Regions from separate parts of the Mesorhizobium sp. M1D.F.Ca.ET.043.01.1.1 genome, predicted to be linked through region 1. Evidence: predicted binding sites of a transcription regulator. Region 1 holds the regulator's gene; each other region holds the start of a gene.
The links. The regulator LexA, encoded in region 1, represses DNA repair genes until DNA is damaged. The targets are predictions, from matches to a motif close to TGTTCNNNNTGTGTTCNG.

Region 1 (9,967 bases):
CGCCCGCTCCTTGAGGCCGGGCATGGCGGCCAGCAGTTGCGCCTTGCGCCTGTCGTCGAGCTTTGCCGCGAGCGCCGGGCCTCCTTCGAGATGGGGCAAGGTGGCGACGAACACGTCGACGAGGGCCTTGTCGTCCATCTGGCGCATATGCACGCCGTTGAGCGCCTCGAGCTTGGCGAAGTCGAAACGCGCGGCGCCCTTGTTGACGTCGCCGATATCGAACCAGGAGATCATGTCCTTGATCGACATCACCTCGTCGTCGCCATGGCTCCAGCCGAGCCTCGCCAGATAGTTGAGCAGGGCCTCCGGCAGATAGCCCATCGCGCGATAGGCCTCGACGCCGAGCGCGCCGTGGCGCTTCGACAGCTTGGCGCCGTCGGCGCCGTGGATCAGCGGGATGTGCGACATCGACGGCACGGTCCAGCCCATGGCGTTGTAGATCACGGTCTGGCGCGCGGCGTTGGTCAGATGGTCGTCGCCACGGATAATGTGGGTGACGCCCATGTCATGGTCGTCGACGACCACGGCATGCATGTAGGTCGGGTTGCCGTCCGAGCGCAGGATGATGAAGTCGTCGAGATCCTTGTTCGGAAAGCGCACCTCGCCCTGCACGCGGTCATGCACGATCGTCTCGCCTTCGGTCGGCGCCTTGACGCGGATCGCCCCCTTGACGCCGGCAGGCGCCCCGGACGGATCGCGGTCGCGCCATTGGCCGTTGTAGCGCGGCGGCATGCCCTTGGCCCGCGCCGCCTCGCGCATGGCATCGAGTTCCGCCGGCGTCTCGTAGGCGTAATAGGCCTTGCGCAGGCGCACGAGCTCCTCGGCGACCTCGCGGTGGCGCGGGGCGCGCTCGAACTGGGAGACGGCGTCGCCGTCCCAGGAAAGGCCAAGCCAGGTCAGTCCTTCCAGGATGGCGGCTGTCGCAGCCTCGGTGGAGCGCTCGCGATCGGTGTCCTCGATGCGCAGCAGCATCGTGCCGCCGGTGTGCCTGGCGTAGAGCCAGTTGAACAGCGCCGTCCGCGCCCCGCCGATGTGCAGGTAGCCGGTGGGCGAGGGGGCAAAGCGGGTGACGACCTTGTCGGACATGGAACTCTCGAAGAAGCACTGAAACGGGCGTGATTGCGCGGGCTTTCGCGCAGGTGGCGTTCATGTAGCATAGGAGGTCTGGGGCGCAAGGGGCAGACCCGATGGCTGGACGTGGCCGGGGCGAGGAGGAGGGCGAAGGGACGACGGCTGGCGTCAGCGAGCGCTTGCTGTTTGCCGGCGCCGTGCCTGCCGAAGCGATGCCGGTCCTGCTCCCGGAGCGGCACCTGCCTGTGGACGTTCCATCGCCCGACGGCACCCCCGCCCGCCCGACGTCTCCGCCGGCAGCCATCGACCGGATCCGCCGACAGTTCCGCGGCGCTTCGTTTTCCGTGTTTCGCCGGAGCGTCGCCGTCGCGGCCGCTACCGAACTCGACCGCGGCGTCGGCTTCCTGCTGGTGCCGGTGTTCCTGGCCGCCGGCGTGATCCTCTATTTTTCCTTGAATGCCGAGCCGGACCTCTACAGGCCGCTGGCGGCGGCAGCGCTGATGGCTGTCTGCGTGGCGGTCTCGCGCTCTTGGCCGAAGACGCATCTCGTCTTCATGGCGGCGCTGTTTTGCGCCTTGGGCTTCGTCGCCGCGAAGGTCGAGACATGGCGCGTCGCAACACCTATGCTCGGCTCCGAAATCCAGACGCGGCTGACCGGGCGCGTCGTCGTCGCCGAGGAGATGGCCAATGGCCGGGTGCGGCTGACCATCGATCTCGTGTCGACCGCGCATCCGACGCTGCGCTACGCGCCGGACCGCGTCAGGCTCTCGGCTCGCAGGATGCCGCCGGACATGAAGGCTGGATCGCTGGTGACGGGCTATGCGCGGCTTTTGCCGCCGACAGGCCCGGTCCGCCCCGAGAGTTATGATTTTTCCTTCGACAGCTATTTTTCCGGCATCGGCGGCAGCGGCTTTTTCCTAGGCGATCCGAAAGTCCTTCCGGCAACCGCCCCGCCGGCAGAGACGAGCATCGCCTCGGCGATCGAAAACGCGCGCGAGAACATCGCCGATCACATCAGAAGCACCGTCGGCGGACCCGAAGGCGAAATCGCCGCGGCGTTGATTGTCGGCGTTCGCGCCGGCATTCCCGAAGACATCAACGAAGCGATGCGGCGCACCGGCATCTATCACATCATCTCAATCTCCGGCCTGCACATGGCGCTGGTCGCCGGCACGATCATGTTCCTGCTGCGCGGCGCCTTTGCGCTGTTTCCGGATTTCTCGTCGCGCCGGCCGGTGAAGAAATACGCCGCGGCGATCGCGCTTGCCTCGATCGCCGCTTACCTCGTCATCTCCGGCATCGTGGTGGCGGCCGAGCGGAGCTTCATCATGCTCGCCGTGATGCTGGTCGCCGTGCTCTTCGACCGCGCGGCGCTGACGATGCGCAATTTGGCGATCTCGGCCATCGCCGTCATCCTTGTCTCGCCGCACGAAGTGGTCGGTCCGAGCTTCCAGATGTCCTTCGCGGCCACCGCCGCCCTGGTCGGCGCCTATGCCGGCTTTGCCGACTATCGCGCCGGCAAAGCGACCGTGCCGCCGGCAAAGCGCTCCTTCCTCGGGTTCTTGTCGCGAAAACTGGCGATTGGCGTGGGTGGCGCCGCCGTAACCTCGCTCATCGCGGGCAGCGCGACACTACTGTTTGCGATCTGGCACTTCCAGCGCGTCTCGCCGCTCAGTCTGCTCGCCAATCTGGCGGTGATGCCGATCGTTTCGCTGATCGTCATGCCGTTCGCCGTGCTGAGCGCGTTGGCGATGCCGTTCGGTTTCGACGGTCCGTTCCTCTACGTGATGGGCAAGGGCCTGACTGCGACGATTGCCATTTCGGTATGGATTTCCGAGCGCTCGCCCGTCGATGCCGTGGGATTGATCTCGATCCAATCGGTGCTGCTGGCGACGATCGCGCTGGTCATCGCGACCATGGCCACCACCTGGCTCAGATTGGCAGCCGTGCCGTTCGCGCTTGCTGCTCTGCTCACCATTCCGCATGTCCGCACGCCGGATGTGTTGATCTCGGAGGACGCGCATCTGGTGGCAATGCCGATCGGCGGCGGCGAGCTCGCTATCAACCGCGAACGCTCCAACGAGTTCACCATCGACAACTGGAAGCGCGCGCTGAAAGCCGAGGAAATCGTGCCGCCGGAGACATTCGCCAAAGGCGCGCTGGATATCGCAGATCCCGTCGACCTGCCGCCGGGATCGCCATTCTATTGCACCGGCGATCTCTGCATCGGCCGGCATCCGTCCGGCGCGATCGTCGCGTTGGCGGAAAATCGCAACAGCGCCAGGCCGGCCTGCGGCTATGCCGACCTCATTGTCATCAACGACGCCACGGCCTACAATCCTTGCCGCGATCCACGCATTCTTGTCGTCACCAAACGCCAACTTGCTCGCCATGGAAGCGCTGCCGTCTTCTTCGATCCGCAATCGGCGACGGCGCAACCTGTCATTCAATACGCCGTCGAGAAGCCCTATCGCCCCTGGCACGAACAGCGGAGCTACTCGCGCGAGGCGAGGGGCCTGGCGCCTTACAAGCGGCCCGAAAAGCCAGAGGCAAAGCCACAGCCGCTCAGTAGCGGCGAATGAGTCCGACTAGCTTGCCCTGCACCTTGACCCTGTCCGGCCCGAAGATGCGGGTCTCATAGGCGGGATTGGCGGCCTCGAGCGCGATCGAGGCACCCTTGCGGCGGAAGCGCTTCAGCGTCGCTTCCTCGTCGTCGACGAGGGCCACCACGATTTCACCCGGGCTTGCCGTGTTGGCGTTGCGGATGATGACCGTATCGCCGTCGAAGATACCGGCCTCGATCATCGAGTCGCCTTTGACTTCCAGGGCATAATGCTCGCCGCCCGCGATCATGTCCGGCGGCACTGTGATCGAATGCGTCTGATGCTGGATGGCATCGATCGGCACACCGGCGGCGATGCGACCCATGACCGGAATGGATACGGCCGAAACGACGTCGTCATCATTGCTGGGCGTAGGCGTGCGCGAGGGCGCCGCAGGCTTGATCTGCCGGCCGAGATTGCCTTGGCCGCCCTGGATGACGCTTGGCGAGAATTTCTTCGCCGCATTGAGGCCGGGCGCGATCGAATCGGGCAGCCTCAGGACTTCCAGGGCACGCGCCCGGTTCGGCAGCCGGCGAATGAAACCGCGCTCTTCCAGCGCCGTGATCAGGCGATGGATGCCCGACTTCGAGGCAAGGTCGAGCGCTTCCTTCATCTCGTCGAAAGACGGCGGAATGCCGCTTTCCTTGAGCCGTTCATGGATGAACATCAGGAGTTCATGTTGTTTGCGCGTCAGCATGGCGGCCCCCATGGGTTCTGAAACCAGAATCAGAAAAACAAACCCAGAACAAACACTATCTGTTCCAGTTGTGTTCCGCAACCGTTTAAAGTTTAGTGAATGTGTTGACGTTTTGTTCAGCGTAACATCAGAACGCTGCATTCGGCGCCGGCTTCCGCCGCCGGGGCGAAGGGCTCGCGCACGATCAGGCCGTTGGCGTCGGCGAGCGTCCTCAGCATCGAGGAATCCTGGATGCCGAACGGTGTCGCGACCAGCCGTCCGGCCTCCTCGCGCACGACGGCGCGCACATAGTCCTGCCTGAGATCGTTGGCGCGCATCGCGGCGGCCAACCGGGCGGCGCGGATGTCCTGTCGGTAGTTGCGGCCACCCAGCCGCGCCAGAAGCGGCTTCAGGAACAATTGCGAGCAGACAAGGCTCGCCACCGGATTGCCGGGCAGGCCGATGCAGCGGATGTTGCCTAGGCGGCCAAACATCAACGGTTTGCCGGGGCGCATGGCGATCTTCCAGAAATCGAGCTGCATGCCTTCGCCGGTCAGCACGTCGTGGATGAGGTCGTGGTCGCCGACCGAGGCGCCGCCGAGGGTGACGATGATATCGGCGCCGGCTGAGACCGCTTTCCTAACCAGAGCCGCGATTGCGTCCTGCCGGTCGGCGGCGATGCCGAGGTCGAGCGCGCGCGCCCCGACCGACTGGGCCGCGGCTGCGACGCCATAGGCATTGGACGAGATGATCTGGTCCGGGCCGAGCGCGCTGCCGGGCGGCAGCAATTCGTCGCCCGTGGCGATGATGGCCACCAGCGGCTGCCGCACCACGGTGAGGCTCGGATGGTTGGCCGACGCCGCCAGCGAGAGCGCCGCAGGATCGAGCTGGCGGCCTTTTTCGAGGAGCAGGTCGCCCTGGCCAAAATCGAGCCCGCGGCGACGGACGTTGCGTGCTTCCGCCGTCGGCTCGGTCACCTCGATCCGGCCGCGGCCGAGGTCGCGGACATTCTCCTGGATGACCACGGTGTCGGCGCCTTCGGGGAGCGGCGCGCCGGTGAAGATGCGCACCGCTTCGCCATTGCCGACGGAGCCGGCAAAGCCGCGTCCTGCGGGCGCCATGCCGATCACCGAGAGGCGCGCCGGAGCCGAAGCCACGTCCGCGGCGCGGGCGGCATAGCCGTCCATGGCCGAAGCGTTGAAGGGCGGCTGGGTGCGCAGCGCCACCATGGGTTCGGCCAGAACGCGGCCGGCGGCGTCAGCCAGCGGAACGCTTTCGCCAGGCAGCGCGGTTGCGCCATCCAACAGGCGCTCGAGCGCTTCGGCGACCGGAACCAGCGCCATCTTAAGAACCTGCTCCATGTTTGGCGGCTTTGTAGTCGCCCGACTTGCCGCCGGTCTTCTCGACCAGCCTGATGCCGGAAATCACCATGGCGCGGTCCGCCGCCTTGGCCATGTCATAGATGGTGAGGCAGGCGACCGACGCCGCGGTCAGCGCCTCCATCTCCACCCCGGTCTTGCCGGTGACGCGAGCAAGCGCGGTGACCCTCAGGCCGGGCAGCGCCGGGTCGGGCTCGATATCGACCGCAACCTTGGTGAGAAGCAGCGGATGGCAGAGCGGAACAAGCTCATGCGTCTTCTTGGCGGCCATGATGCCGGCGATGCGCGCCGTGCCAAGCACGTCGCCCTTCTTGGCGTCGCCGGCCAGGATCATCTCCAGCGTTTCCGCCCGCATGGAAACAAAACCTTCGGCGATTGCCGTGCGCGTCGTCTCGGCCTTGTCGCCGACATCGACCATGTTGGCTTCGCCCTTGGCGCCGAGATGGGTAAGCGCAGGCATCCTCAAACGGCCTTAGAACGACGTGCGTCCACTTGGACGCACAAAGCACGCTCTAACACTTTGAATCTATGCATCGTGCTCTCCGAAAATCGGAGTCGATTTTCGGGCCGATGCATCGGCCGGAGCCTTGCCCGTCAGCAGAAGCGCGGTCGCGGCGGCCACGTCGGCCTGCCGCATCAGGCTCTCGCCAACGAGGAAGGTGCCGATCTTGCTCTTCTCCAGCCGGCGGCAGTCCTGATGGGTGAAGATGCCGCTTTCGCTGACCAGTAGCCGGTCGGCCGGCACCATGGCGGCAAGCCGCTCCGAAACGTCGAGGCTGGTCTCGAAGGTCCGCAAATCGCGGTTGTTGATGCCGATCAGCCGTGACGAGAGCATGAGCGCGCGCTCCATCTCCTTCTCGTCATGCACCTCGACCAGCGCGTCCATGCCGAGCTCGAAGGCCGTTGCCTCGAGCTCGCCGGCCAGAGCGTCGTCGACGCTTGCCATGATGATGAGGATCGCGTCCGCGCCCCAGGCCCGCGCCTCGTGGACCTGGTACGGGTCGAAGAGGAAATCCTTGCGCAGGGCGGGCAGGCCGACGGCGGCGCGCGCGGCTGTCAGAAAGCCCGGCGCGCCCTGGAAGGACGGGGCGTCGGTCAGCACCGAGAGGCAGGCCGCTCCGCCTTGCTGGTAGGCCCTGGCGAGCGCCGGCGGATCGAAGTCGGCGCGGATCAAACCCTTGGAGGGGCTGGCCTTCTTGATCTCGGCGATCAGCGCGAAGCCGCCGGCCTTCCGCCTGGCCTCGAGGGCCGCAAGGAAGCCGCGCGGCGGTTCTGCATCCTTCGCCTTCGCCTTGACCTCGGCAAGCGGCGCGCTGAGCTTCGCCGCGGCGATCTCTTCGCGCTTGTAGGCTTCGATCTTGCGCAGGATGTCGGACAAGGTTCTAACCGTTCGAAATCTCGATGAGCTTGTCGAGCACCGCAAGCGCCCGGCCGCTGTCGATGGCTTGCGCGGCGGCCCCAATGCCGTCGGCGAGCGTCGTCGCCTTGCCGGCCACCACCAGCCCGGCGCCGGCGTTCATCAGCACGGTGTCGCGATAGGCGCCGGCATCGCCGCGCAGCATATCGCGCAATGCCTTGGCATTGTAGGCCGCATCGCCGCCGCGCAGCTCTTCCTTGCTGTGGCGCTTCAGCCCCACCGCTTCCGGGGTGAGCGTGAAGCTGTGGATTTCACCGCCGGCAAGCTCAGCCACCTGCGTTTCGCCGGTGGTGGTGATCTCGTCATAACCGTCGCCATGCACGACCCAGGCGTGATCGGCCCCGAGTGCTTTCAGTGTCTCGGCCACCGGCATGATCCATTCCGGCAGGAAGACGCCGACCATCTGGCGGCTGACGCCGGCCGGGTTGGACAGCGGTCCAAGCAGGTTGAAGATCGTGCGGGTGCCGAGCTCGCCGCGGATCGGTCCGACATGCTTCATCGCCGGATGATGCGCCGGCGCGAACATGAAGCCGACTCCGGCCTCGTGGATGCAGCGGCCGATCGTCTCCGGCGGAATGTCGATCTTGACGCCGAGCGCCATCAGCACGTCGGCGGAGCCGGTCAGCGAGGACAGGCCGCGATTGCCGTGCTTGGCGACCGGAACGCCCGCCGCCGCGATGACGAAGGCCGAGGCGGTCGAGATGTTGACCGAGTGCGAGTTGTCGCCGCCGGTGCCGACGATGTCGATGGCGCCATGCGGAGCTTCGACGCGCAGCATCTTGGCGCGCATGGTGGCGACCGCGCCTGAAATCTCGCTCACGGCCTCGCCGCGCACGCGCAGCGCCATCAGGAAACCGCCGATCTGGCCCGGCGTCGCATCGCCCGACATGATGATGTCGAAAGCCTCGCGCGCTTCCTCGAAGGAGAGCGCGGTGCCAGTGGCGACCTTGGCTATGTGTGTCTTGAGAGCGCTCATCGTGTCTGTGCTTGCGATACGGCGGCCGGATCGATGCGAACGTCATACTGCGACTGCAGCTGCGCCACCAGCTGGTCGAGCAGGTCGTCGGATATGCCGGCGCTGAAGGATTTCTGCGCATCGTCCGGGACGGAGCTGCCATCGGCGCCGGCCGGTTCAAAGACTTCGGCGACCTTGAACAGGATCTGGCCGTCGCCGGTGGGCGAGGGGATCAGGCCCGTGCCGCCTTCGCCGACGCCGAACATGGCCGCGGCACCTTCCTTGCCGAAATCGGCATCGTCGGCTTCGCGCTTCAGGCCGCGCTTGGTCTGCTTCTCGAGCTTCAGCTCGCCTGCGATCACATCGAGCGCCGTGCCGGCCTTGAGGCGCTTTTCCAGCTCCCCGGCCTTCGCGTCGAGCCGCTTGTCGGTCTCGGCGGCGGTCCAGTCGGCCGCCACCTTCTGGCGGACTTCGTCCAGCGTGCGGTCGCGCGCTGCCGTGATCGATTGGACTTCGTAGAACACGAAGCCGTTGTCGGCGGTCGTCAGGCCTTCATTCTCCGTGTTCGGCTCGGCCTCGAAGACCGCCTTGATGAGGTCGGCCGATTGCGGCAGGTCGTTGACGACCGTGTCGTCCGGCCGCTGGCCGGTGCGGTCGATGGCGTCGACGGTGACGACCTTGAGCTTCAGCTTTTCCGCCGCCTGGGCAAGCGAGGCGCCCGAAGCGCGGGTGTCCTCGTAGCTGTCGTGGACGTCGAGCAAGATGCGGCTCGCCTCGCCGAGCGCCATGTCCTTGCGGATCTGGTCGGACACTTCGGAGAGCGACTTCACCACCTGCGGCTTGATCTCGGTGACGCGCAGCAGCACCGGGCCGAAGGCGCCCTGGACCACCGGGCTCACCTCGTTGGCGTTGAGCGAGAAGGCTGCGTCGGCGACCGCCTTGTCGGCGATCTTGTCCTTGGCCAGCGTGCCGAGCAGCGTGTCGGCCTGTGTCTTGCCCTCGGCGGTGACGATCTTGTCGAAGGTGGCGCCGGTCTTCAGGGAGTCATATGCCGCCTTGGCCGCGTCCGGCGTCTTGAACACCAGCTGTTCGATGGTGCGCATTTCGGGCGTGGTGTAGCGCGCCTTGTTCTTGTTGTAGTCGTCGGCGACCTGGCTGTCGGTCACCGCCGTCGGGTCCATGATGTCCTGCGGCTCGAGCCGGACATAGGAGAACTTGCGGTACTCGGGCGCGGCGTAATTCTTCTTGTTGGCCTCGAAATAGGTTTTCAGCGCACTGTCGGCCGGCGCCTCGATCGGCTGCACCAGCGTCTTCGGCAGGACGAGATAGTCGATCGTGCGATCCTCGCCGCGATAGAGCGCGACCGCCTTCAGGAAGGTCTGCGGCGCCTTGAGGCCGTCGGAAATCGCCTCGACGATCTGCTGGCGCACGGCCACCTGCGAGCGATTCTTGAGATAGTCCTCCGGGCGCATGCCGACCTGGCGAAGCAGATATTCGAAGGTCCTGCGGTCAAACTGGCCGCTCGGGCCTTTGAAGGCCGGATCCTCGTGCGTCAACTCGGCCAGCCGGTCCTTGGAAAGCCCAAGCCCGAGCTTACGGGCCTGCTCGTCGAGCACGGCACCAGAAACGAGTTGCGCCAGAACCTGGTTGTCGATGCCGAGCAGCTTCGCCTGCTCCCGCGTGATGCGCTGGCCGTATTGCTGCGACAGCAGATTGATCTGGCGATCGTATGCCAGGCGGTACTCGTTGATCGACACCGTCGTGCCGCCAGCGGTAATTACGGAATGATGGCCGGCCAAGGTTCCCGACAGACGCCCGGAAATACCCCAGACGGCAAAGCTCACCACCAGCAAGGATAGCAACGCC
Region 2 (9,967 bases), 790 kb from region 1:
AGCGGAGGAGGAGCGCTGGATGATGAAGGTCGTCCTGGTCGGGTGCGGAGCCATGAGCAGGCAATGGCTCGATGCCGCAAGGCAGATCGACGGGCTCGCTATTGTCGGCCTTGTCGACCTCGACGCCGAGCGGGCGCAGGCGAGGGCGCGCGAATATAACCTAACCAATGCCGTCATCGGCACCAGCCTCGACGCCGTCCTCGACCAGACCAGGGCCGACGCCGTGTTCGACGTCGTGGTTCCTGCTGCCCGGCGCGACGTGGCCTTTTCCGCCTTCGCCCATCATTGCCATCTGCTGACCGAAAAACCGCTGGCCGACAGTCCGGACAATGCGCGCGCCATCATCGAAGCGGCGCGCCGGGCAGGGCGCATCCACGCCGTCGTCCAGAACCGCCGCTATGTCGCCAATGTCAGGCGCATCCGCCGCTTTCTCGACTCCGGCGCCATCGGCGCACCGACCAGCATTCATGCCGACTTCTTCATCGCGCCGCATTTCGGCGGTTTTCGCGAGGAGATGGCCCACGTGCTGTTGCTCGACATGGCGATCCACACCTTCGACGCGGCCCGCTACATGGCCGGCGGCGAGCCGGCCAGCGTCTCCTGCCAGGAATGGGAGCCGGCCAATTCCTGGTACCGGCAAGGGTCGTCGGCGAGCGCCGTCTTCGATTTCGGCGGCGGCAAGGTCTTCACCTATGCCGGCTCCTGGTGCGCCGACGGCTTCCGCACCAGCTGGGAAGGCAGCTGGCGCATCGTCGCCGAGCGAGGCAGCCTGCTGTGGGACGGCCATGACGGACTGAAGGCTGAGGTGGTTGCGTCCGGCCGCGACGGTATCATCGACAAGACCCAGCCGATCGAGGTGCAGCCGCTCGACCCTGCCGACAGGATAGACGGCCATCTCGGCATCATCCGGGACTTCATGCACGCGATCGAAACCGGAACGGAACCGGAGACGCGCGGCAGCGACAACATCAAGAGCCTGGCCATGGTCTTCGGCGCGATCGAAAGCGCCGAGACCGGCCGCCGCGTGGCGATCGCACAGGAAACGCAGTGATGCCAAACCCGCTTCTCGACATCAGGATCGGCACCATGGTGCGGGCCAATCTCGACGACCCGGCCGCCTATGTCAGACAGATCCTGGGGCTCGGCTTCGAGAGCATCCAGCCCTTCTTCTGGCAGACGCTGGGCGGCAAGGACCTGAAGCGCCTGGCGGGCGACATCCGCGAAGCGATCGGCGATGCCGACGTGACCGTGTCCTCGATCGGCGTGTTCGGCAATCCTCTCGAAAACGGCGATATCGATCGCGGCGTGCTCGCGGCCTGGGAGACCGTCATCGACCATGCGCATCTGTTCGGCGCCTCGACGGTCACTGGCTTCACCGGCCGCGTGCGGGGCAAGCCGCTGACCGACAGCCTGCCGCGCTTCCGCGAAGTCTGGGGGCCGCTGGCGAAACGCGCCGCCGACAAGGGCGTGCGCATCGCCTTCGAGAATTGCGCCATGGACGGCAACTGGGCCAGCGGCGACTGGAACATCGCCCACAACCCCGATGCCTGGGAGCTGATGTTCAACGAATTGCCCAACGACAATCTCGGGCTGGAATGGGAGCCCTGCCATCAGCTCGTCTATCTGATCGACCCGATCCCGCAGATCCGCAAATGGGCGCCGCGCATCTTCCATGTCCACGGCAAGGACGCGACGGTGCGCTGGGACGTGATCCGCGAGCATGGCGTGTTCGGCCGGCAGCCTTTCGTGCAGATGCGCACGCCCGGCTTCGGCGACAGCGACTGGACGCGCGTGATCAGCGAATTGCGGCTGGCCGGCTATCGCGGCGCCATCGATATCGAAGGCTGGCATGACCCGGTCTATCGCGACGACCTCGAGATCACCGGCCAGGTACGGGCGCTGGACTATCTGAAGCAATGCCGGGGAGGCGCCAGCTACCTGCCCAATCCGACTTGAGGCCAAATTGATGTGAGGACTGGCCGGCGGGAGGAGCCGGCCGACCAAAGCCGAAGCGATCATCGAAAACGCCCTCGGCTCGCGAGGGACAAAAAGGGAGGAACGTGCATGAGCATCACGACCAGAAGGACTGTTCTGCGCTCGACCGTCGTGGCGGCTGCCGCGGCGCTCTGCGCCTCGATCTCAACCTTGCCGGCGCACGCGCTCGACGCCCAATGGTGCAAGGACGTCCATATCCGCTTCTTCGTCGGCGGCGCCGAGGGCGACGCCTTCGGCACCATCGTCTATAATGGCGCCAAGCAGGCGGCGGCCGATCTCGGACCGAAGGTCGACTACATCTTCTCCCAGTGGGACGCCGAGAAGATGGTGCAGCAACTGCGCGAGGCGGTCGCGGTCAAGCCGAACGGCATTGCCATGATGGGCCATCCGGGCGACGCGGCGATCATGCCGCTGGCCGAACAGGCGCATAAGGACGGCATCAAGATGATGTACCAGAACGTACCGGTGCCGAAGGTGACCGCGGCGTTCGGCGGCGGCTATGTCGGCGCGCAGCAGGAGCAGCAAGGCCGCGCGCTCGGCGCCGAGGCATTCAAGCTGGGCAAGCTCAAGGCCGGCGACAAGGCGATCATGATCGGCCCGTTCGAGAACGAGAACCGCGGCGCGCGCGAGCGCGGCACCGTGGCTGCCTTGAAGGAGGCCGGCGTCGAGGTCATCCAGCTCTCCTCGCCACCGAGCGGCGAATGGGCGTCCGATCCGAACCTCGCCATTCCGGTCATCACGGCGGCACTCCTCAACCACCCCGATGTCAAGGCGGTCGGCTATCCGGGCGGGCAGATGCTAGGCAATGTCGCCACCTACATGCAGGCGGCGGGGCGCAAGCCGGGCGACATCTTCAATTTCGGCTTCGACACCAGCCCGCAGATCGTCGAGGCTTTCAAAGGCGGCTGGGTTCAGCTGACGGCCGACCAGCAGCCATTCCTGCAGGGCTATCTGCCGATCCTGAGCCTTTGCCAGCAGGTGGTGCTCGGCCTTGCGCCGATGAATGTCGACACCGGCGCCGGCTTCGTCACGCCGCAGAATTATGAGATCGTCTCAGAGCTCGCCAAGCAGGCGTTGCGCTGACCTCCCAGGCTGCCGGCCGGGTTCGACCCGGCCGGCAGGACCGCCGGCGACAGCCGGCAAGCGACAATAAGGCGAGGATTCCCATGGGCGAACGCATCATCGAACTGCGCGACATCAAGAAGTCCTATGGTCAGGTCTATGCGCTGGGCGGCGTCGATCTCAACGTCGACCGCGGCGAGGTGGTCGGCCTGATCGGCGACAACGGCGCCGGCAAGTCGACGCTGATCAAGATCCTGTCGGGCGTCGTCAAGCCGACCAGCGGCGAGATCCTCGTGCGCGACAAGCCGGTCATCGGATGGAGCGCGGCACGCTCGCGCGAGGCCGGTATCGAGACGGTGTTCCAGGACCGGGCGCTGGCGGTGCAGCAGACCATCGTGCGCAACATCTTCATGGGCCGCGAGCTGACCGGCTTCATGGGCTGGCTGAAGGTCAACAAGGAGATCGAAGAGGCGAGCCGGCTGATGCGCGAGATCGGCTTCACCTCGAAAGTGTTCACGCCGCACTCGATCGTCGGCCAGCTTTCGGGCGGCGAGCGCCAGGGCGTGGCGATCGCGCGCGCCATCTACAAGCAGGCGGAGCTGATCATCCTCGACGAGCCGACGACGGCGCTGTCGCTGACCGAAACCGCCAAGGTCTTCCATTTCGTGCGCCAGGTGCGGGCGAGCGGCCGCTCGATCCTGTTCATCGGCCACAACATCCACCATGTCTTCGACATCGCCGACCGCTTCGTCGTGCTCGACCGCGGCAAGGTGGCGCTCGCCGCCGACCGCAGCGAGGTCAAGTCGGCCGAAGACCTGATCAACTTCATGGAAGACGTAGCACACCCGGGCGGCTTGCCGGGGCTGCACGAGGCAGGCGGAGCGGAGCAGAGAGCGTGATGAGCAAGGCCATGGAACCCGATCTGCAAACGCCTCTCGGAAGGGCAAGCGGCCAGGCAGGCAAGGAATGGAGCCATCCCTCCGATCACTGGCTGCGCGGCTTCGTGCTTGAAAACCGCGCATCGCTCGGCACGCTGGCCGTGTTCATCGTCATGATGGCGGTGTTCGTGATCGCCAACCCGACGGTCTTCACCACCTGGTATCTCTACAGGTCGGTGCTGACGACGCTTCCCGTCGCGCTGTTCGTGGTTGTGCCGCTGGTCTTCGTCGTCACCTGCGACGAGATCGATTTGTCGTTCCCGGCGACGATGGGTTTTGCGTCCTGGGTCTTCGCGCTTGTGGTGCAGGCCGGCTACGATCCTTTCCTCGGCATTGCCGCGGCGCTGGTCACCGGCACGCTGCTCGGCTTCCTCGTCGGCTCGCTGGTCGTCTATGGCGGGCTGTCGTCGCTGATCGCCACGCTCGGCATGAACTTCCTGCTGCGCGGCCTGATCCAGATCATCAACGAGGGCAAGTCGACGGCGCTGACCAGTCTGGCCGACAGCTGGGCCTACAAGATATTCTCGAGCCAGATCGGGGGCATCCCCGTGCAGATCTTCTGGGCCATCGCCTTCGTCGTGTTCGCCGCGCTGCTTTACAACCGCCATCGCTTCGGCGCGCAGGTGAAGGTCGTCGGCGACAATCCGGACAGCGCCAAGCAGATGGGCATCGACGTCAAGCGCGTCAAAGTCAAGGTGTTCGTCTTCACCGGCATCGGGGCGGCGATCGCCGGCACGTTCTCGGTGATGATCAACTTCACCTGGTGGCCGACGGCCGGCGACGGCTATCTGCTGCCGGTGCTGGCCTCGGTGTTCGTCGGCGGCACGCCGACCTGGGGCGGCATCGGCACGGTGGTCGGCGGCGCGATCGGCGCGGTGACCGTGTCGTTCATCCAGACCGGTGTCGTCGCGGCGGGGCTGAGCGGCTTCTACGTCCAGTTCTTCAATGGGCTGATCATCATCCTGTCGCTGCTCGGCCATAAGTGGAACCAGGCAAGGTATCGGTGAGGGGGCTGCTCAAACCCCGGTGACGAAGCCGTCCAGCACGCGTTTCTGGCCGGCCTTGTCGAAATCGATGGTGAGCTTGTTGCCATCGATCGCCGCAATGTTGCCGTTGCCGAATTTTTGATGGAACACGCGGTCGCCGACGCTGAAGGCCGACGGCGTGTCGGCGACGGATTTGGCGACCAATTCGCCATCGATGGTGCGGCCCTTGACCGAGGTGCGGCCGGCGCCATAGCCGCTATCGGTCTCGCCATAGCCGATGCGCTCGACCTGATGGCCGGAGCGCGTGCCCCAGTTGCGATCGGTCGCCTCGGTGCGGTTGGCCTGCGCGCGCTGCCAGCCGGGCGTCGCATAGGTGTTGGAGAAGCTGCCCGATTTCTCGGCGCCGATATTGTCGAAGCGCGAGGCGCCGTAGGGGTTTTGCCGGCCGCCGCCGCGGCCCGAGGCGAATGAGCCGCCGCCGTAAGGGTTGCCATAACCGCCATAGGAATTGCCGCTGTCGGCGACATCGACATGAGTCTCCGGCAATTCGTCGAGGAAGCGCGACGGGATCGTCGATTGCCACAGACCATGGATGAGGCGGTTGGAGACGAACCAGATGTGCAGGTTCTTCTTGGCCCGCGTCAGGCCGACATAGGCAAGCCGGCGCTCTTCCTCCAGGCCGGAACGGCCGCCTTCGTCCAGCGCGCGCTGATGGGGAAAGAGGCCTTCCTCCCAGCCGGGGAGGAAGACGGTCTCGAATTCGAGACCCTTGGCCGAGTGCAGCGTCATGATCGAGACCGCGTCGAGCGACTCGCCCTGCTCGGCCTCCATGACCAGCGCGACATGCTCGAGGAAGGAGCGCAGCGACTCGTACTCCTCCATGGAGCGGATCAGTTCCTTGAGGTTCTCCAACCGCCCTGGCGCCTCGGCCGAACGGTCGTTCTTCCACATGTCGGTGTAGCCGCTCTCCTCGAGGATGGTCTCGGCGAGCTCGGTGTGGGGCGTGGTCTCCAGCGCCTTCTGCCAGCGTTCGAAGTTGGCGGCGACCTCGCGGAGTGCTGCGCGCGGCTTCGGTTTCAGCTCGTCGCTTTCGGCCAGCGTCGCGGCGGCCTCCAGCATCGGGATACGCATGGCGCGCGCCGTGTCGTGGATCTGGCGGATGGTCGCTTCGCCAAGCCCGCGCTTCGGCACGTTGACGATGCGCTCGAAGGCGAGGTCGTCGCCGCTGTTGGCAACGACGCGGAAGAAGGCCAGCGCGTCGCGGATCTCCAGCCGCTCGTAGAAACGCGGGCCGCCGATGACGCGATAGTTCAAGCCGAGCGTGATGAAACGGTCTTCGAAGGCGCGCATCTGGAAGGACGCGCGGACGAGAATCGCCATGTCGTTGAGGTTGTGCCGATTGCCTTGCCTGTCGGGGCGCTGGTAGGCCTCGATGGTCTCGCCGATGGCGCGCGCCTCTTCCTCGGAATCCCAGGCGGCATGGACATGCACCTTGTCGTCGTCAGGGTCGTCGCGGTCGGTGAACAGCGTCTTGCCGAAACGGCCTTCATTGTAGGCGATCAGATGCGAGGCCGCGCCCAGGATGTGCGCGGTGGAGCGGTAGTTGCGCTCCAGCCGGATGATGGTGGCACCCGGAAAATCCTTGTCGAAGCGCAGGATGTTGTCGACCTCGGCGCCGCGCCAGCCGTAAATCGACTGGTCGTCGTCGCCGACGCAGCAGATATTCACGCTCACGGGCTGTTCCGCGCCTGCCGGCGCGGGCCCTCCGCGGGGGCCTCGCAACGGCTCGGACGCCCGGTCGGGCTTGCGGCCTTCGGCCGAAACATCCCAATCACGGTTGTGCTCTGGTGGATCCTCTTCGGGCGCTGGGGATCTGTATTGGCCTGCCTCGGTTCTGTCGAAAGGCGCAGATTTGGACGCGCTAGGGATTTGCGGGGAACCACTCCTCGGACTGCTGGGCCGCTGCGCCAGCAAGCGAAGCCACATGTATTGCGCGGTGTTGGTGTCCTGGTACTCGTCGACCAGGATGTATTTGAATTTGCGGTGATATTCCTTCAGCACGTCCGGATAGGCGCGGAAGATGCGGATCGGGTGATAGAGCAGATCGCCGAAGTCGCAGGAATTCAGCGTCTGCAGCCGTTCCTGATAGGCCTTGTAGAGCTGACGGCCCTTGCCGTTGCCGAAGCTGCGCGCGTCGCCTTCCGCAATCTCGTCCGGACCGAGGCCCTTGTTCTTCCAGTTGTCGATCATCTGCGCGAACTGCTTGGCCGGCCAGCGCTTGTCGTCCAGCCCTTCGGCCTGGATGATCTGCTTGATCAGCCGCACCACGTCGTCGGTGTCGAGGATGGTGAAATCGGATTTCAGTCCGGCAAGCTCGGCATGGCGGCGCAAGAGCTTGACGCCAATCGAGTGGAAGGTGCCGAGCCACGGCATGCCCTCGACATTGCCTTCGCCGATCAGGATGCCGATACGCTGCTTCATCTCGCGCGCGGCTTTGTTGGTGAAGGTGACGGCGAGAATCTGCGACGGGAAAGCCCTGCCGGTGGCAAGGATGTGGGCGATGCGCGTGGTCAGGACCCGCGTCTTGCCAGTGCCGGCGCCGGCCAGCACCAGAACCGGGCCTTCCGTTGTTTCGACAGCAAGCCGCTGCTCGGGATTGAGGCCTTTCAGATAGTCGGGCGCACTGTTTTGGGCGCTGCGGGCAGCCATGGCGCGCGCGGCAATACCGGACGGGGCCGCGGGCCGCGCATTCGGTTCGTCAAAGAAGGGCATGTCTTCGGAAAAGCCGGACATCGCCCCGAATGTAGTGATTCGGTAGCGAAAGGCCAGAAGTGTCTACGTTTTGTTCCATTTTTGCACCGCCCCGGTTCGCTTGACAGGCGCGGCCGGTGAGGAAAAGCTGCCGGCAGGGCAGGGACGGCATGCCGTTGCCTGGAGAGTCGCCTCAGGCGAGCAACAGTCGAAGGAGTATCGTCTTGGCTGTCACCATCACCTCCCTCGTCCTCTTCCTCATCGGTCTGGTTCTCGGCGGCGGCGGCATCTGGCTGGGGACATTGGGCGGCAGCTGGTACTACGCCATCGCCGGCCTGGTCTTCCTGATCACTGCCTGGCTGCTCGTCAGGCGCAGGTCGACATCGCTATGGCTCTACGCTGCGTTCGTGATCGCCACTCTGTGCTGGGCTGTGTGGGAGATCGGCTTCGACTGGTGGCAGCTCGGTCCGCGCGGCGGCGTCATCGTGCTGATCGCGCTGTGGCTGCTGACGCCATGGGCAAGGCGAGGATTTACCGGCCCCGACGGTCGCGCGCCGCTGATCCTGGCTGTGCTCGCCTCGCTCGCGGTGGCCGGCTATTCGATGACCGCCGACCCCAAGGATATCGGCGGCAGCCTCGGCACGGACAAGGTAACGCCGACTGCCAATCTCGGCGGCGACATGCCGGCCGGCGAATGGCATTTTTACGGCCGCACGCCGCACGGCCAGCGCTATTCGCCGCTCGGCCAGATCACGCCGGAAAACGTCGCCAAGCTGCAGCCGGCCTGGACTTATCGCACCGGCGATGTGAAAGGTCCCGACGACATCGGCGAGACGACCTACCAGGTGACGCCGCTGAAAGTGGGCGATGCGCTGTTCATCTGCACGCCGCACAATTTCGCCATCGCCATCGATGCCGCGAGCGGCAAGGAAAAATGGCGCTACGATCCGAAGATCAAGCTCGACCCCAACCGCCAGCACCAGACCTGCCGCGGCGTGTCCTACTACGCCGACGCCAAGATCGCGGCTGGGCAGCCCTGCGCCGCCCGTGTCTATCTGCCGACGTCCGACGCGCGCCTCATCGCGCTCGACGCGGCGAACGGGCAGGTGTGCCCGTCCTTCGCCGAGGGCGGCACGCTGAACCTGATGACCAATATGCCGTATCCGAAGTCGGGCTATTATTATTCGACCTCGGCGCCGCTTATCGTCGCCGGCAAGATCATCGTCGGCGGCGCGGTCAACGACAATTATTCGACCGAGGAGCCGTCGGGGGTCATCCGTGCCTACGATGCCGGCACAGGCGCGTTGCTGTGGAACTGGGATTCCGGGAATCCGGACCAGACGACGCCGCTGCCGGCCGGGCAAAGCTACACCCACAACTCGCCCAACATGTGGTCGACAGCGAGCGCCGACGAAAAGCTCGGCCTGCTCTACCTGCCGCTCGGCAACCAGACGCCGGACCAGCTCGGCATGGGCCGCAGCGCCAATGTCGAGAAATTCTCCTCCTCGATCACCGCGCTCGACCTCAACACCGGGCAGTTGCGCTGGGTTCGCCAGCTGGTGCATCACGATCTGTGGGACATGGACGTGCCGGCGCAGCCGACGCTCATCGACATCACCTCGGCCAGCGGCGCGGTCGTGCCGGCGCTGGTCGGACCGACCAAGCAGGGCGATCTCTATGTGCTTGACCGGCGCACCGGCGAGCCGATCGTCCCGGTGAAGGAAATGCCGGCGCCGGGCGGCGCGATCGAGGGCGACCATACATCGCCGACGCAGCCGGAATCGGGGCTTTCGTTCAATCCCAAGCCGCTGACGGGCGCCGACATGTGGGGCATCACCATGTTCGACCAGCTGGCATGCCGGATCGCGCTCAGGAAATTGCGCTACGAGGGGCGCTACACGCCGCCCTCGCTGCAGGGCTCGCTGATCTATCCCGGCAATTTCGGCGTCTTCAACTGGGGCGGCGTCGCGGTCGACCCGGTGCGGCAGGTGATGTTCGGCATGCCGACTTATCTCGCCTTCACGTCGAAGCTCATCCCGCGCGCGGACGTGCCGCCGCCGGGCGACAATGCCAAGGGCAGCGAACAGGGGCTCAACCGCAACGAGGGCGCGCCTTACGCCGTGGTGATGGGGCCGTTCCTGTCGCCGCTCGGCCTTCCCTGCCAGGCGCCGCCGTGGGGCTATGTCGCCGGCGTCGACCTCAGGACCGGCCAGATCGCCTACAAGCATCGCAACG
Region 3 (9,967 bases), 110 kb from region 1:
ACCAACCTGTTGTAACGACGGAGAAAACGATGTTCGACCACATCTCGATCGGCGTTCAAGACAGCGACGCCTCGAAGCGATTCTTCGATGCAGCGCTCAAGCCTCTCGGCTACACCTGCCTCAGCCAATCGCCGGGCTCGCTGGGCTATGGCAAGGAAGCGGCGCGCTACTGGGTCAATGACGCCGGCAAACCCGTGCCGGCGGATAGAGACTCCGGCCTGCATTTTTGCTTCGCGGCGCCCACGCGCGCCAGCGTCGACGCGTTCCATGCGGCGGCGCTGCGCGAAGGCGGCAAGGACAACGGCCAGCCCGGCCTGCGCGCCGCCTATGGCGACAACTACTATGCGGCGTTCGTCATCGACCCTGACGGCTACCGGCTCGAGGCCTATTGCGGCAAAGCGGACTGAGTATTTGCAGCCAAGTGGAATCACTTGGCGTCGCAGAAATGCGGCTAAATAAACAGATAGAGCGGGATGCCGACTTTTCTATTGACCTGCATCCCGCTCTATCCGGCTGAAATCCCCTTCCGGCTGTTCCCACCGCTCCCGCTTTGCTCTACCAATTGAAGAGCTAGGGCGTCGCCCGGCGGGAGGGGACCACCGATGCCGAGCTTCGACAGCCTGTTCAACGCCTTCGTCACCATCCTGGTGACCATCGACCCGCCGGGGTTGGCGCCGCTCTTCCTTGCCGTGACGCGCGGCATGAACCGCGAGGAGCGCCAGCAGGTCTCGGTGCGCGCCTCGGTGATCGGCTTCCTGGTGATGGCGCTGTTCGCCGTCGCCGGCGCCTCGATCCTGTCGGTGTTCGGCATCACGTTGCCGGCCTTCCGCGTCGCCGGCGGCTTCCTGCTCTTCTTCATCGCCTTCGAGATGGTGTTCGAGCGGCGTCAGGACCGCAAGGAGAAGATAGGCGACGTCGCCATCACCAAGGACATGATCCACAACATCGCCGCCTTCCCGCTGGCGATCCCACTGATCGCCGGCCCCGGCGCGATTTCGGCGACCGTGCTGCTGTCGGGACATTTCGAGGGTTTTGGCGCTCAAGCCGCGCTGGTCGGCATCATCGCGATCTGCCTCGTCCTCACCTATCTGGTCTTCGTGCTCGCCGAGCGCATCGACCGCATCCTCGGCCAGACCGGCCGCTCGATCCTGACCCGGCTGCTTGGCGTGATCCTGGCGGCGTTGGCCGTGCAGTTCGTCGCCGATGGCGTCAGGGCGCTTATGGCCGCCTAGAGCAATTCCAGGAAAAGTGTGAGCGGTTTTCCGTCCGGAATTGCGTAAAAACAAGGAGATAGGGCGTTTCGCCGTTTCCGTGAAACGGTGAAACGCACTAGGACGCCTCTTCCTACTGCTCTACTTCACCGCCGTATCGACCACTTCGAAATCATGCGTGACCGTCGCGGTCTTCGCCATCATGGCTGTGGCCGAGCAGTATTTCTCGATCGACAGGTCGATCGCGCGTTTCACCTTGTCGCGCGACAGGGATCGGCCCTTGACGATGAAATGCATGTGGATGCGGGTGAAGACGCGCGGCTCGGTCTCGGCGCGATCGGCGTCGAGCTCGACCACGCAGTCCTCGACCGCCTCGCGGCCTTTTTCCAGGATATGGACGACGTCATAGGCCGAGCAGCCGCCGGTGCCGATCAGCACCAGCTCCATCGGGCTCGGCCCCGGCGTCCGGCCCTCCGGCCCATGCGCCGTGCCCAGCACGACCTTGTGACCGCTGCCGGACTCGCCGACAAAGGTGCGTTCCTCGACCCATTTGACGCGTGCTTTCACGATGATCTTCCTTGCGATACTGCCCTACTGACCGAACACGACGGCGTGCATGATGCGGCCGGGCAGCAGGGTGAAGATGCCGGCGCCGACCAGCGCGAACAGATAGAGCTTTATCATGGCGCTGCGATGCGCGGCCACCTTATGGGTGTGCGCATACCATACCGCCAGCGGCGCGGTGACAATCACCAGGATAGACAGGATATGGATCGGGCTGAACGGCCCGATCAGGCGGATCTGCTGGATCCAGAAGCTCGAGACGGCGATGACCAGCATCAGGGCCGCCCAGACATAGCCCAGCACGCGGTGGCGCGCCGTGCCCTTCGGCAGCGCAAGCTGCGTCCCGCCTATCGCCAATGCGGCGACGGCGGCGAACGCATGCCATAGAATGGGAGGAGGCGCCGTCAGCAATGGTCCTGGCGACATCGCGCCTTTCCCTCAACCGATCGTCTCGAAAGGCTTAGAACGGAATCTCGTCGTCCAGCTCGCGCGACGAACCGCCGCCACCGCCCCTGGAACCGCCACCGCCGCCGCGGCTGAAACCTTCGTTCGGGCCGGACTGGCCGAAATCGGAACCGCGGCTGTTGCCGCCGCCGGCATAGCTGCCGACCTGGCCGCCACCCTCGCCGCGCGCGTCGAGCATCTGCAACTCGCCGCGGAACTTCTGCAGCACGACCTCGGTCGTGTAGCGGTCATTGCCGGTCTGGTCCTGCCATTTGCGTGTCTGCAGCTGGCCTTCGACATAGACCTTCATGCCCTTCTTCAAATACTGCTCGGCCACTTTGGCTAGCTGGTCGTTGAAGATGACGACATTGTGCCACTCGGTCTTTTCCTTGCGCTCGCCGGAATTCTTGTCGCGCCAGCTTTCCGACGTGGCGATGCGGATGTTGACGACCGGATCGCCCGAATTCAGGCGGCGGATTTCAGGGTCCGCTCCGAGGTTGCCGACCAGAATGACCTTGTTGACGCTACCCGCCATCGTACTTCTCCGCGCTCATCCGAAACAAATTTCAAGTCGCTCACCTTACAGCCTGCAGGTCGCCCATGCCTGCAAAGGCTGGCTTTTCCCACAAGGTTTTTGTTCTCTTTTCGTTCTAGTCCGGACCATTGTTTCTGTCAAGGAATGTCAGCAACAGGTAGTATTCCTGCGCAGGAAACAAAGGGGGTATCTCGGTGGACATCGTCAAGCATGAGGATCAGCCGCGCGAAAATTGGCGGACCGGAGTGGAAACCCGCATGCACACAGCCGCCGCCAACGGCGCAGCCGAGCTTTGCATATTCGAGCAGTGGGTGGCGCCCGGCATGGGCGCGCCGACGCATAGGCACTCAGTCGAGGAAGTTCTGACGGTGATTGCCGGTGAAGCCGAAATGTGGATCGACGACCGGCATGCCGTGCTCACTACCGGACAGTCGCTGATCATTCCCGCACAACGCAGGCATGGCTTCCGTAACGTTGGTCCCGGCACGCTTCACATTCATGCCGTGCTTGCATCGCCTGTCTTCGAGGCAACCTTCGACGGAGCCGCGGAGCCGGTGAGACGCTGGACATCATAAAACGAGACTTGCCAAACCAATAAGTGTCGACTTATGCTTTGTGCATGATCGAAGCAGAGATTTTCCGGGCCCTGGCCGATCCGACACGGCGCGCGGTCTATGAACGGCTCGCGGCAAGCGAGATGAGCGTGTCCGAGCTCCGCGCCGGCATGAGCGTATCGCAGCCCGCCGTCTCGCAGCACCTTGCCGTGCTGCGCGGCGCCGGCCTCGTGGTCGAGCGTCGCGCCGGCCGCAATGCCTACTACCGCGCCGACCCGCAAGGCCTCGATCCGCTGCTTGGCTGGATCGAACGCTACCGCGCCTTCTGGCCGGAGCGCATCGAGAGGTTGAAGACGGTTCTGAGGGAAATGGACCAATGACGGCAAAGAAACACCCGGCGGCGGCCGATGCGCCGCTCAGCTTCGAGTGCGAGCTTCCCGATCCACCGGAAAGGGTCTGGCGGGCGCTGACCGAGCCCGAACTGCTCGCGGCCTGGATGATGCCGAACGACATGAAGCCGGAAACCGGCAAGCGCTTCGCCTTTGCCGGACCGGACGCACCGATCGAGTGCGAAGTACTCGAGGCCGAGCCCGGCAAGCTGCTGCGCTATTCCTGGCGCGAGCAGCCAAGTGGCGAAGATGCCGACCATCTGCCGGCATTCGATAGCGTCGTCACCTTCAAGCTTGCGCGCACGGCCTCCGGCGGCACGCATCTCAGCATCGTCCATGACGGCTTCGCGCCGGTCGCGCAGCCTGTCATCGCCGTTTCTGGCGCCGGCTGCGGGCTTTGGCTCGATGCGCGCAAGAACCCGACGGCCGCCAATGCGCCCTGCATGATGCTGCGCGCGGCTTGACCGACGACAACCGAGGAGACCTGGCTCATGAGCGCCCTTGCCAATCTGGTGCCGATGGTGATCGAGCAGTCGAGCCGCGGCGAACGCGCCTTCGACATTTTCTCGCGGCTGCTGCGCGAGCGCATCGTCTTCATCAACGGCGAGATCAATGACGGCGTGTCGGCGCTGGTCTGCGCGCAGCTTTTGTCGCTGGAATCGGACCATCCCGACAAGGAGATATCGATCTACATCAACTCGCCGGGCGGCGTGATGACCAGCGGCTTCGCCATCTACGACACGATGCAATACATCTCCTGCCCGGTGTCGACGGTGTGCATGGGCTTTGCCGCCTCGATGGCTTCTTTCCTGCTGATGGCCGGCTCGCCGGGGCGGCGCATCGCGCTGCCCAACACCAGGATCGTGCTGCATCAGCCGCTCGGCGGCTTCCAGGGCCAGGCCTCCGACATCCAGCGCCATGCCGAGGACATTCTGCGCACCAAGCGCCATATGACGGAGCTCTATGCCAGGCACTGCGGCCGCAGCTACGAAGAGGTCGAGCGCACGCTCGACCGCGACTATTTCATGACCGCCGCGGAGGCCAAGGCCTGGGGCCTCGTCGACCATGTTTACGACACGCGCAAGAAGGTGGCCTGAGGTGAATGGAAGACGCGCGGCAATTTGATTGCCGCCGTGTCTGGCCTCGCTCCCGGCGCGTCTCTATAGTTGGCGAATGACGACGCACCGGCAGTCCAGACATTTGCGCATCGCCCTCGCCGCTCTCGCCGGCGCCATGATCGGCAGCACCGCAGCCTTTGGCGACGACGGTTCGGCGCGGAAGCTTCCAGGCGTCAGCGGCGACTACCGTATCGCCAAGCCCGCGCCGCAGCCCGAGCCTGACGACGCTCTTCCGGCCGGCGGCAACGGCACGTTCAAGATCGGCGATACCGATGTCAGGATTTCCGGCAGCATAACCATCGACATGGCAACGGGCGGCATCAGGCCTCCCAACCGCTGATCGGCGAGCCTAACGGCTGCAAGGTCGAGAAAGAAAATCCTCAGTCCCTCAAAATTCAAGCCCCGCCGCTGCTTCCGCAGGTGGACGGGGCTTTCATGGATCTGAAACCCAACTTTAGCCGGGAGTGGACTGCCGGCGTTCTGTTTCGGATGCTACGCGGCATTCAGCCGACGATCCGACTATGGTCTCTGATTGTACGGATTCGACAAGTCACGGTTTGTCGGACTGGCGCTCGCGCCTGTCCTGGCACTTATGCCTGCCGCGGCTCCATCAACGCGTGGAGCCTCAAGGGACTGTCCGGTGGCGTCATGCTCCGCTCCTGGGTCCGTTGCGACAATGTCGTTCGAAGCGCAAATCGCTATCGCCTACGGCGTCTCGCAGGCCACCTTTGGGTGACGAGGCCATCGAAAGACGGCCGGCTTCGGTTGACGTTTCGAGACTGCTCCCGTGAGTCGCCGGCGTCAACCGTCGAATAGCCGGTTACCGAAAAATGTGATCGTTCGGAGGTTACGTCCAGGTAAGTCGAATGCCTTTCGCCGATCGGCCGGAGCGGCTTTTGCGATCATTGTTTCCACAGCGCTTTGTCAGGAGCGTGTTCGGCCTTTGTTCTTTACGCTTGCCCGTTCGCGCGAAAGACGGTTAAACCCGTACTTGGCAACTTCCGTCGAGATCGTGGCGTCTCTCGACGCGGCGGCGAAACTACCTACATAGGGGATGGCCGGGACAAACCCGCCCAATCCAGAAAATTCCAGACCTGAGGCGGCGACCGGCGATGGCCGACCAAAAATACCTTTCCATTCGCGGAGCCCGCGAACACAATCTCAAGAACGTCGATCTCGACCTGCCGCGCGACAGCCTGATCGTCATGACCGGGCTGTCGGGTTCCGGCAAGTCGTCGCTCGCCTTCGACACCATCTATGCCGAGGGCCAGCGCCGTTACGTCGAAAGCCTGTCGGCCTATGCCCGCCAGTTCCTGGAAATGATGCAGAAGCCGGACGTCGACCAGATCGACGGCCTGTCGCCCGCCATCTCGATCGAGCAGAAGACGACCTCGCGCAACCCGCGTTCGACGGTCGGCACCGTCACCGAGATCTACGACTACATGCGCCTGCTGTTCGCGCGCGTCGGCATTCCCTATTCGCCGGCCACCGGCCTGCCGATCGAGAGCCAGACCGTCAGCCAGATGGTCGACCGGGTGCTGGCGCTTGACGAAGGCACGCGCCTCTATTTGCTGGCGCCGATCGTGCGCGGCCGCAAGGGCGAGTACCGCAAGGAACTGCTGGAACTGCAGAAGAAGGGCTTCCAGCGCGTCAAGGTCGACGGCGTCTTCTACGAGATCGCCGACGTGCCGGCGCTGGACAAGAAGTACAAGCACGACATCGACGTCGTCGTCGACCGCATCGTCGTGCGCGGCGATCTGGCGACGCGGCTTGCGGATTCGATGGAAACCGCGCTGAAGCTCGCCGAGGGCCTTGCCGTGGCCGAGTTTGCCGACAGGCCGCTCGACGCCAGCCAGACGGGCGAGGACTCGGTCAACAAGTCGAAGAACGAGACGCATGAGCGCATCATGTTCTCGGAGAAATTCGCCTGTCCGGTCTCGGGCTTCACCATTCCCGAGATCGAGCCACGGCTGTTCTCCTTCAACAATCCGTTCGGCGCCTGCCCGACCTGCGACGGCCTCGGCAGCCAGCGCGCCATCGACGCCAACCTCGTGGTGCCGGACGAGAACGTCTCGCTGCGCGACGGCGCCATCAGCCCGTGGGCGAAATCGACCTCGCCCTATTACGCGCAGACGCTGGAAGCGCTCGGCAAGGCCTATGGCTTCAAGCTCGGCGACAAGTTCAAGGACCTGAGCGCCGAAGCACAGGAGGCCGTGCTGCACGGCACGGGCGAGCGCGAGATCACCTTCCAGTATGACGACGGCCTGCGCTCCTATAAGACCACCAAGACCTTCGAGGGCGTCATCCCCAATCTCGACCGGCGCTGGAAGGAAACGGAGTCGGCCTGGATGCGCGAGGAGATCGAGCGCTTCATGTCGGCCACCCCTTGCCCCGCCTGCAATGGCTACCGGCTGAAGCCGGAGGCGCTCGCGGTCAAGATCGCCGGCAAGCACATCGGCGAGGTGACCGAGCTTTCGATCCGCAAGGCCGACCAGTGGTTCACCGGCCTGCCGGCTGCGCTCAACGAAAAGCAGAACGAGATCGCGGTCCGCGTGCTGAAGGAAATCCGCGAGCGGTTGCGCTTCCTCAACGATGTCGGCCTCGACTATCTGACCCTGTCGCGCAATTCCGGCACGCTGTCCGGCGGCGAAAGCCAGCGCATCCGCCTCGCCTCGCAGATCGGCTCCGGCCTGACCGGCGTGCTCTATGTGCTCGACGAGCCGTCGATCGGCCTGCACCAGCGCGACAATGCGCGCCTGCTCGACACGCTCAAGCACCTGCGCGACATCGGCAACACGGTGATCGTCGTTGAGCATGACGAGGACGCCATCCTGCATGCCGACTATGTCGTCGACATCGGCCCGGCCGCCGGCATCCACGGCGGTGAGATCATCGCGCAAGGCACGCCTCAGCAGATCATGGCGACGCCCGCTTCGATCACCGGCAAGTACCTGTCGGGCGAGCTCGAAGTGGCGACGCCGGAAGTGCGCCGCGAGGCGAAGAAGAACCGGCGCATCAAGGTCGTCGGCGCGCGCGGCAACAACCTTAAGAATGTCACGGCGGAAATCCCGCTCGGCACCTTCACCTGCGTGACCGGCGTGTCCGGTGGCGGCAAGTCAACCTTCCTGATCGAGACGCTGTTCAAGGCGGCCTCGCGCCGCATCATGGGCTCGCGCGAGCATCCGGCCGAGCACGACCGCATCGAGGGGCTGGAGTTCCTCGACAAGGTCATCGACATCGACCAGTCGCCGATCGGCCGCACGCCGCGGTCCAATCCGGCGACCTATACCGGCGCCTTCACCCCGATCCGCGACTGGTTCGCCGGTCTGCCGGAGGCCAAGGCGCGCGGCTATCAGCCGGGGCGCTTCTCCTTCAACGTCAAGGGCGGCCGCTGCGAGGCCTGCCAGGGCGACGGCGTCATCAAGATCGAGATGCACTTCCTGCCCGACGTCTATGTCACCTGCGACGTCTGCCACGGCAAGCGCTACAACCGCGAGACGCTGGACGTGCTGTTCAAGGGCAAGTCGATCGCCGACGTGCTCGACATGACGGTCGAGGAAGGTGTCGACTTCTTCTCGGCGGTGCCCGGCGTGCGCGACAAGCTGGAAACGCTGAAGCAGGTCGGCTTGGGCTACATCCATATCGGCCAGCAGGCGACGACGCTGTCGGGCGGCGAGGCGCAGCGCATCAAGCTCGCCAAGGAGCTGTCGCGCAAGGCAACCGGCAAGACGCTCTACATCCTCGACGAGCCGACCACCGGCCTGCATTTCCACGACGTCGCCAAGCTGCTCGAAGTGCTGCACGAGCTGGTCGACCAGGGCAACACGGTGGTGGTGATTGAGCACAATCTCGAAGTCATCAAGACCGCAGACTGGGTGCTCGACCTCGGCCCAGAAGGCGGCGACGGCGGCGGCGAGCTGGTCGCATCGGGCACACCGGAAGCGATCGTGCGCGAGAAGCGCAGCTACACCGGCCAGTTCCTGAAGGAGCTTCTGGAGCGGCGCCCCGGAGGCAAGCGCGAAGCGGCGGAGTGATGACGACCAACGGCCTCGTCTCCGTCGAAAGCCGCTTCAGCGTCGGTGAAACCATCGACCGGCTCGTTGAGACCGTTACCAATGCGGGATTGCGCGTCTTCGCGCGCATCGACCATGCCGCCGGCGCGCATGAAATCGGTGCGCCGTTGCGTCCGACCGAGTTGCTGATCTTCGGCCACCCGAAAGGTGGCACGCCGCTGATGCAGGATCGCCAGTTGGCCGGCATCGACCTGCCGATCAAGGCGCTGGCCTGGGAGGATGCGCGAGGCCAGGTCTGGCTGTGCTACAACGATGCGTATTGGCTGGCCGATCGCCACGGGCTTGGCGATGCCAGCCGCGCTGCGGTAGCGGCGATCGCCGCGGGCATGGCAAAGGTGGTCGCGGCCGCTGCCGGAGTCGATCAATCATGAGACTTGCCCGGCCCGAAGATCTCGCAGCCATCGTCGGACTGACCACGGAAGCCTACGCGCCCTACACCGCCCTGCTCGGCGCGCCGCCGATCCCGGTCACCGAGGACTACGCGCCGCGCATCGAACGCGGCGAGATTTGGCTGCTGGAAAAAGGCTCCGAACTTGCCGGGCTGATCGTGCTCGAACGCCATGCGGATCATGCGATGATCTTCAGCGTGGCCGTGGCGCCGGCGTTTCAAGGCAAGAGGCTGGGCATCGCGCTGCTCGATTTCGCCGATGAGCAGGCGCGGCTGTGGGACTTGCCGGAGGTGCGGCTCTACACCAATTCGCGCATGGAGCGGAACATCGCGCTCTATACGGCCTATGGTTTCCTGGAAACGGGTCGCCGGCCCCACCCCTACCGGCCAGGATGGGTTGTGGTCGACATGGCCAAGCCGGTCGATAAGGCCGCCTGATCGCATTTTTTGAAACTGGGAGGATGACAATGGCCAGCCAAGGAAAGATCCGCTCCGGCATGGGCGGCTGGACCTTCGAGCCATGGGATACTTCCTTCTATCCGGACAAGCTGTCGAAGGCGAAGCAACTCCACTATGCCAGCCGCCAGGTGCCGAGCATCGAGGTCAACGGCACTTTCTACTCCAGCTTCAAGGAGCCGACCTTCGTCAAATGGGCGAGCGAAGCGCCCGACGGCTTCGTCTATTCGCTGAA

Region 2: the regulator LexA is predicted to act here: its motif matches at 7,825-7,842, upstream of EJ067_RS28670 (UvrD-helicase domain-containing protein).
Region 3: the regulator LexA is predicted to act here: its motif matches at 2,855-2,872, upstream of EJ067_RS32130 (single-stranded DNA-binding protein).

What each region holds. Positions count from the first base shown of each region.
Region 1 is NZ_CP034444.1:6,777,389-6,787,355, forward strand. It holds gene gltX (glutamate--tRNA ligase) at 1-1,086, opposite strand, end outside; gene EJ067_RS32700 (ComEC/Rec2 family competence protein) at 1,188-3,653, shown strand; gene lexA (transcriptional repressor LexA) at 3,637-4,371, opposite strand; gene glp (gephyrin-like molybdotransferase Glp) at 4,488-5,693, opposite strand; gene moaC (cyclic pyranopterin monophosphate synthase MoaC) at 5,695-6,189, opposite strand; gene trpC (indole-3-glycerol phosphate synthase TrpC) at 6,256-7,107, opposite strand; gene trpD (anthranilate phosphoribosyltransferase) at 7,112-8,122, opposite strand; gene EJ067_RS32730 (SurA N-terminal domain-containing protein) at 8,119-9,967, opposite strand, start outside.
Region 2 is NZ_CP034444.1:5,986,031-5,995,997, forward strand. It holds gene EJ067_RS28645 (Gfo/Idh/MocA family oxidoreductase) at 20-1,051, shown strand; gene EJ067_RS28650 (sugar phosphate isomerase/epimerase) at 1,051-1,956, shown strand; gene EJ067_RS28655 (substrate-binding domain-containing protein) at 2,065-3,078, shown strand; gene EJ067_RS28660 (ATP-binding cassette domain-containing protein) at 3,162-3,956, shown strand; gene EJ067_RS28665 (ABC transporter permease) at 3,956-5,002, shown strand; gene EJ067_RS28670 (UvrD-helicase domain-containing protein) at 5,012-7,774, opposite strand; gene EJ067_RS28675 (glucose/quinate/shikimate family membrane-bound PQQ-dependent dehydrogenase) at 7,957-9,967, shown strand, end outside.
Region 3 is NZ_CP034444.1:6,671,195-6,681,161, reverse strand. It holds gene EJ067_RS32150 (VOC family protein) at 30-407, shown strand; gene EJ067_RS32145 (MarC family protein) at 603-1,232, shown strand; gene EJ067_RS32140 (OsmC family protein) at 1,353-1,778, opposite strand; gene EJ067_RS32135 (DUF2306 domain-containing protein) at 1,803-2,201, opposite strand; gene EJ067_RS32130 (single-stranded DNA-binding protein) at 2,236-2,754, opposite strand; gene EJ067_RS32125 (cupin domain-containing protein) at 3,012-3,329, shown strand; gene EJ067_RS32120 (metalloregulator ArsR/SmtB family transcription factor) at 3,374-3,688, shown strand; gene EJ067_RS32115 (SRPBCC domain-containing protein) at 3,685-4,161, shown strand; gene EJ067_RS32110 (ATP-dependent Clp protease proteolytic subunit) at 4,189-4,794, shown strand; gene EJ067_RS32105 (hypothetical protein) at 4,931-5,155, shown strand; gene uvrA (excinuclease ABC subunit UvrA) at 5,928-8,849, shown strand; gene EJ067_RS32095 (DUF302 domain-containing protein) at 8,849-9,259, shown strand; gene EJ067_RS32090 (GNAT family N-acetyltransferase) at 9,256-9,714, shown strand; gene EJ067_RS32085 (DUF72 domain-containing protein) at 9,744-9,967, shown strand, end outside.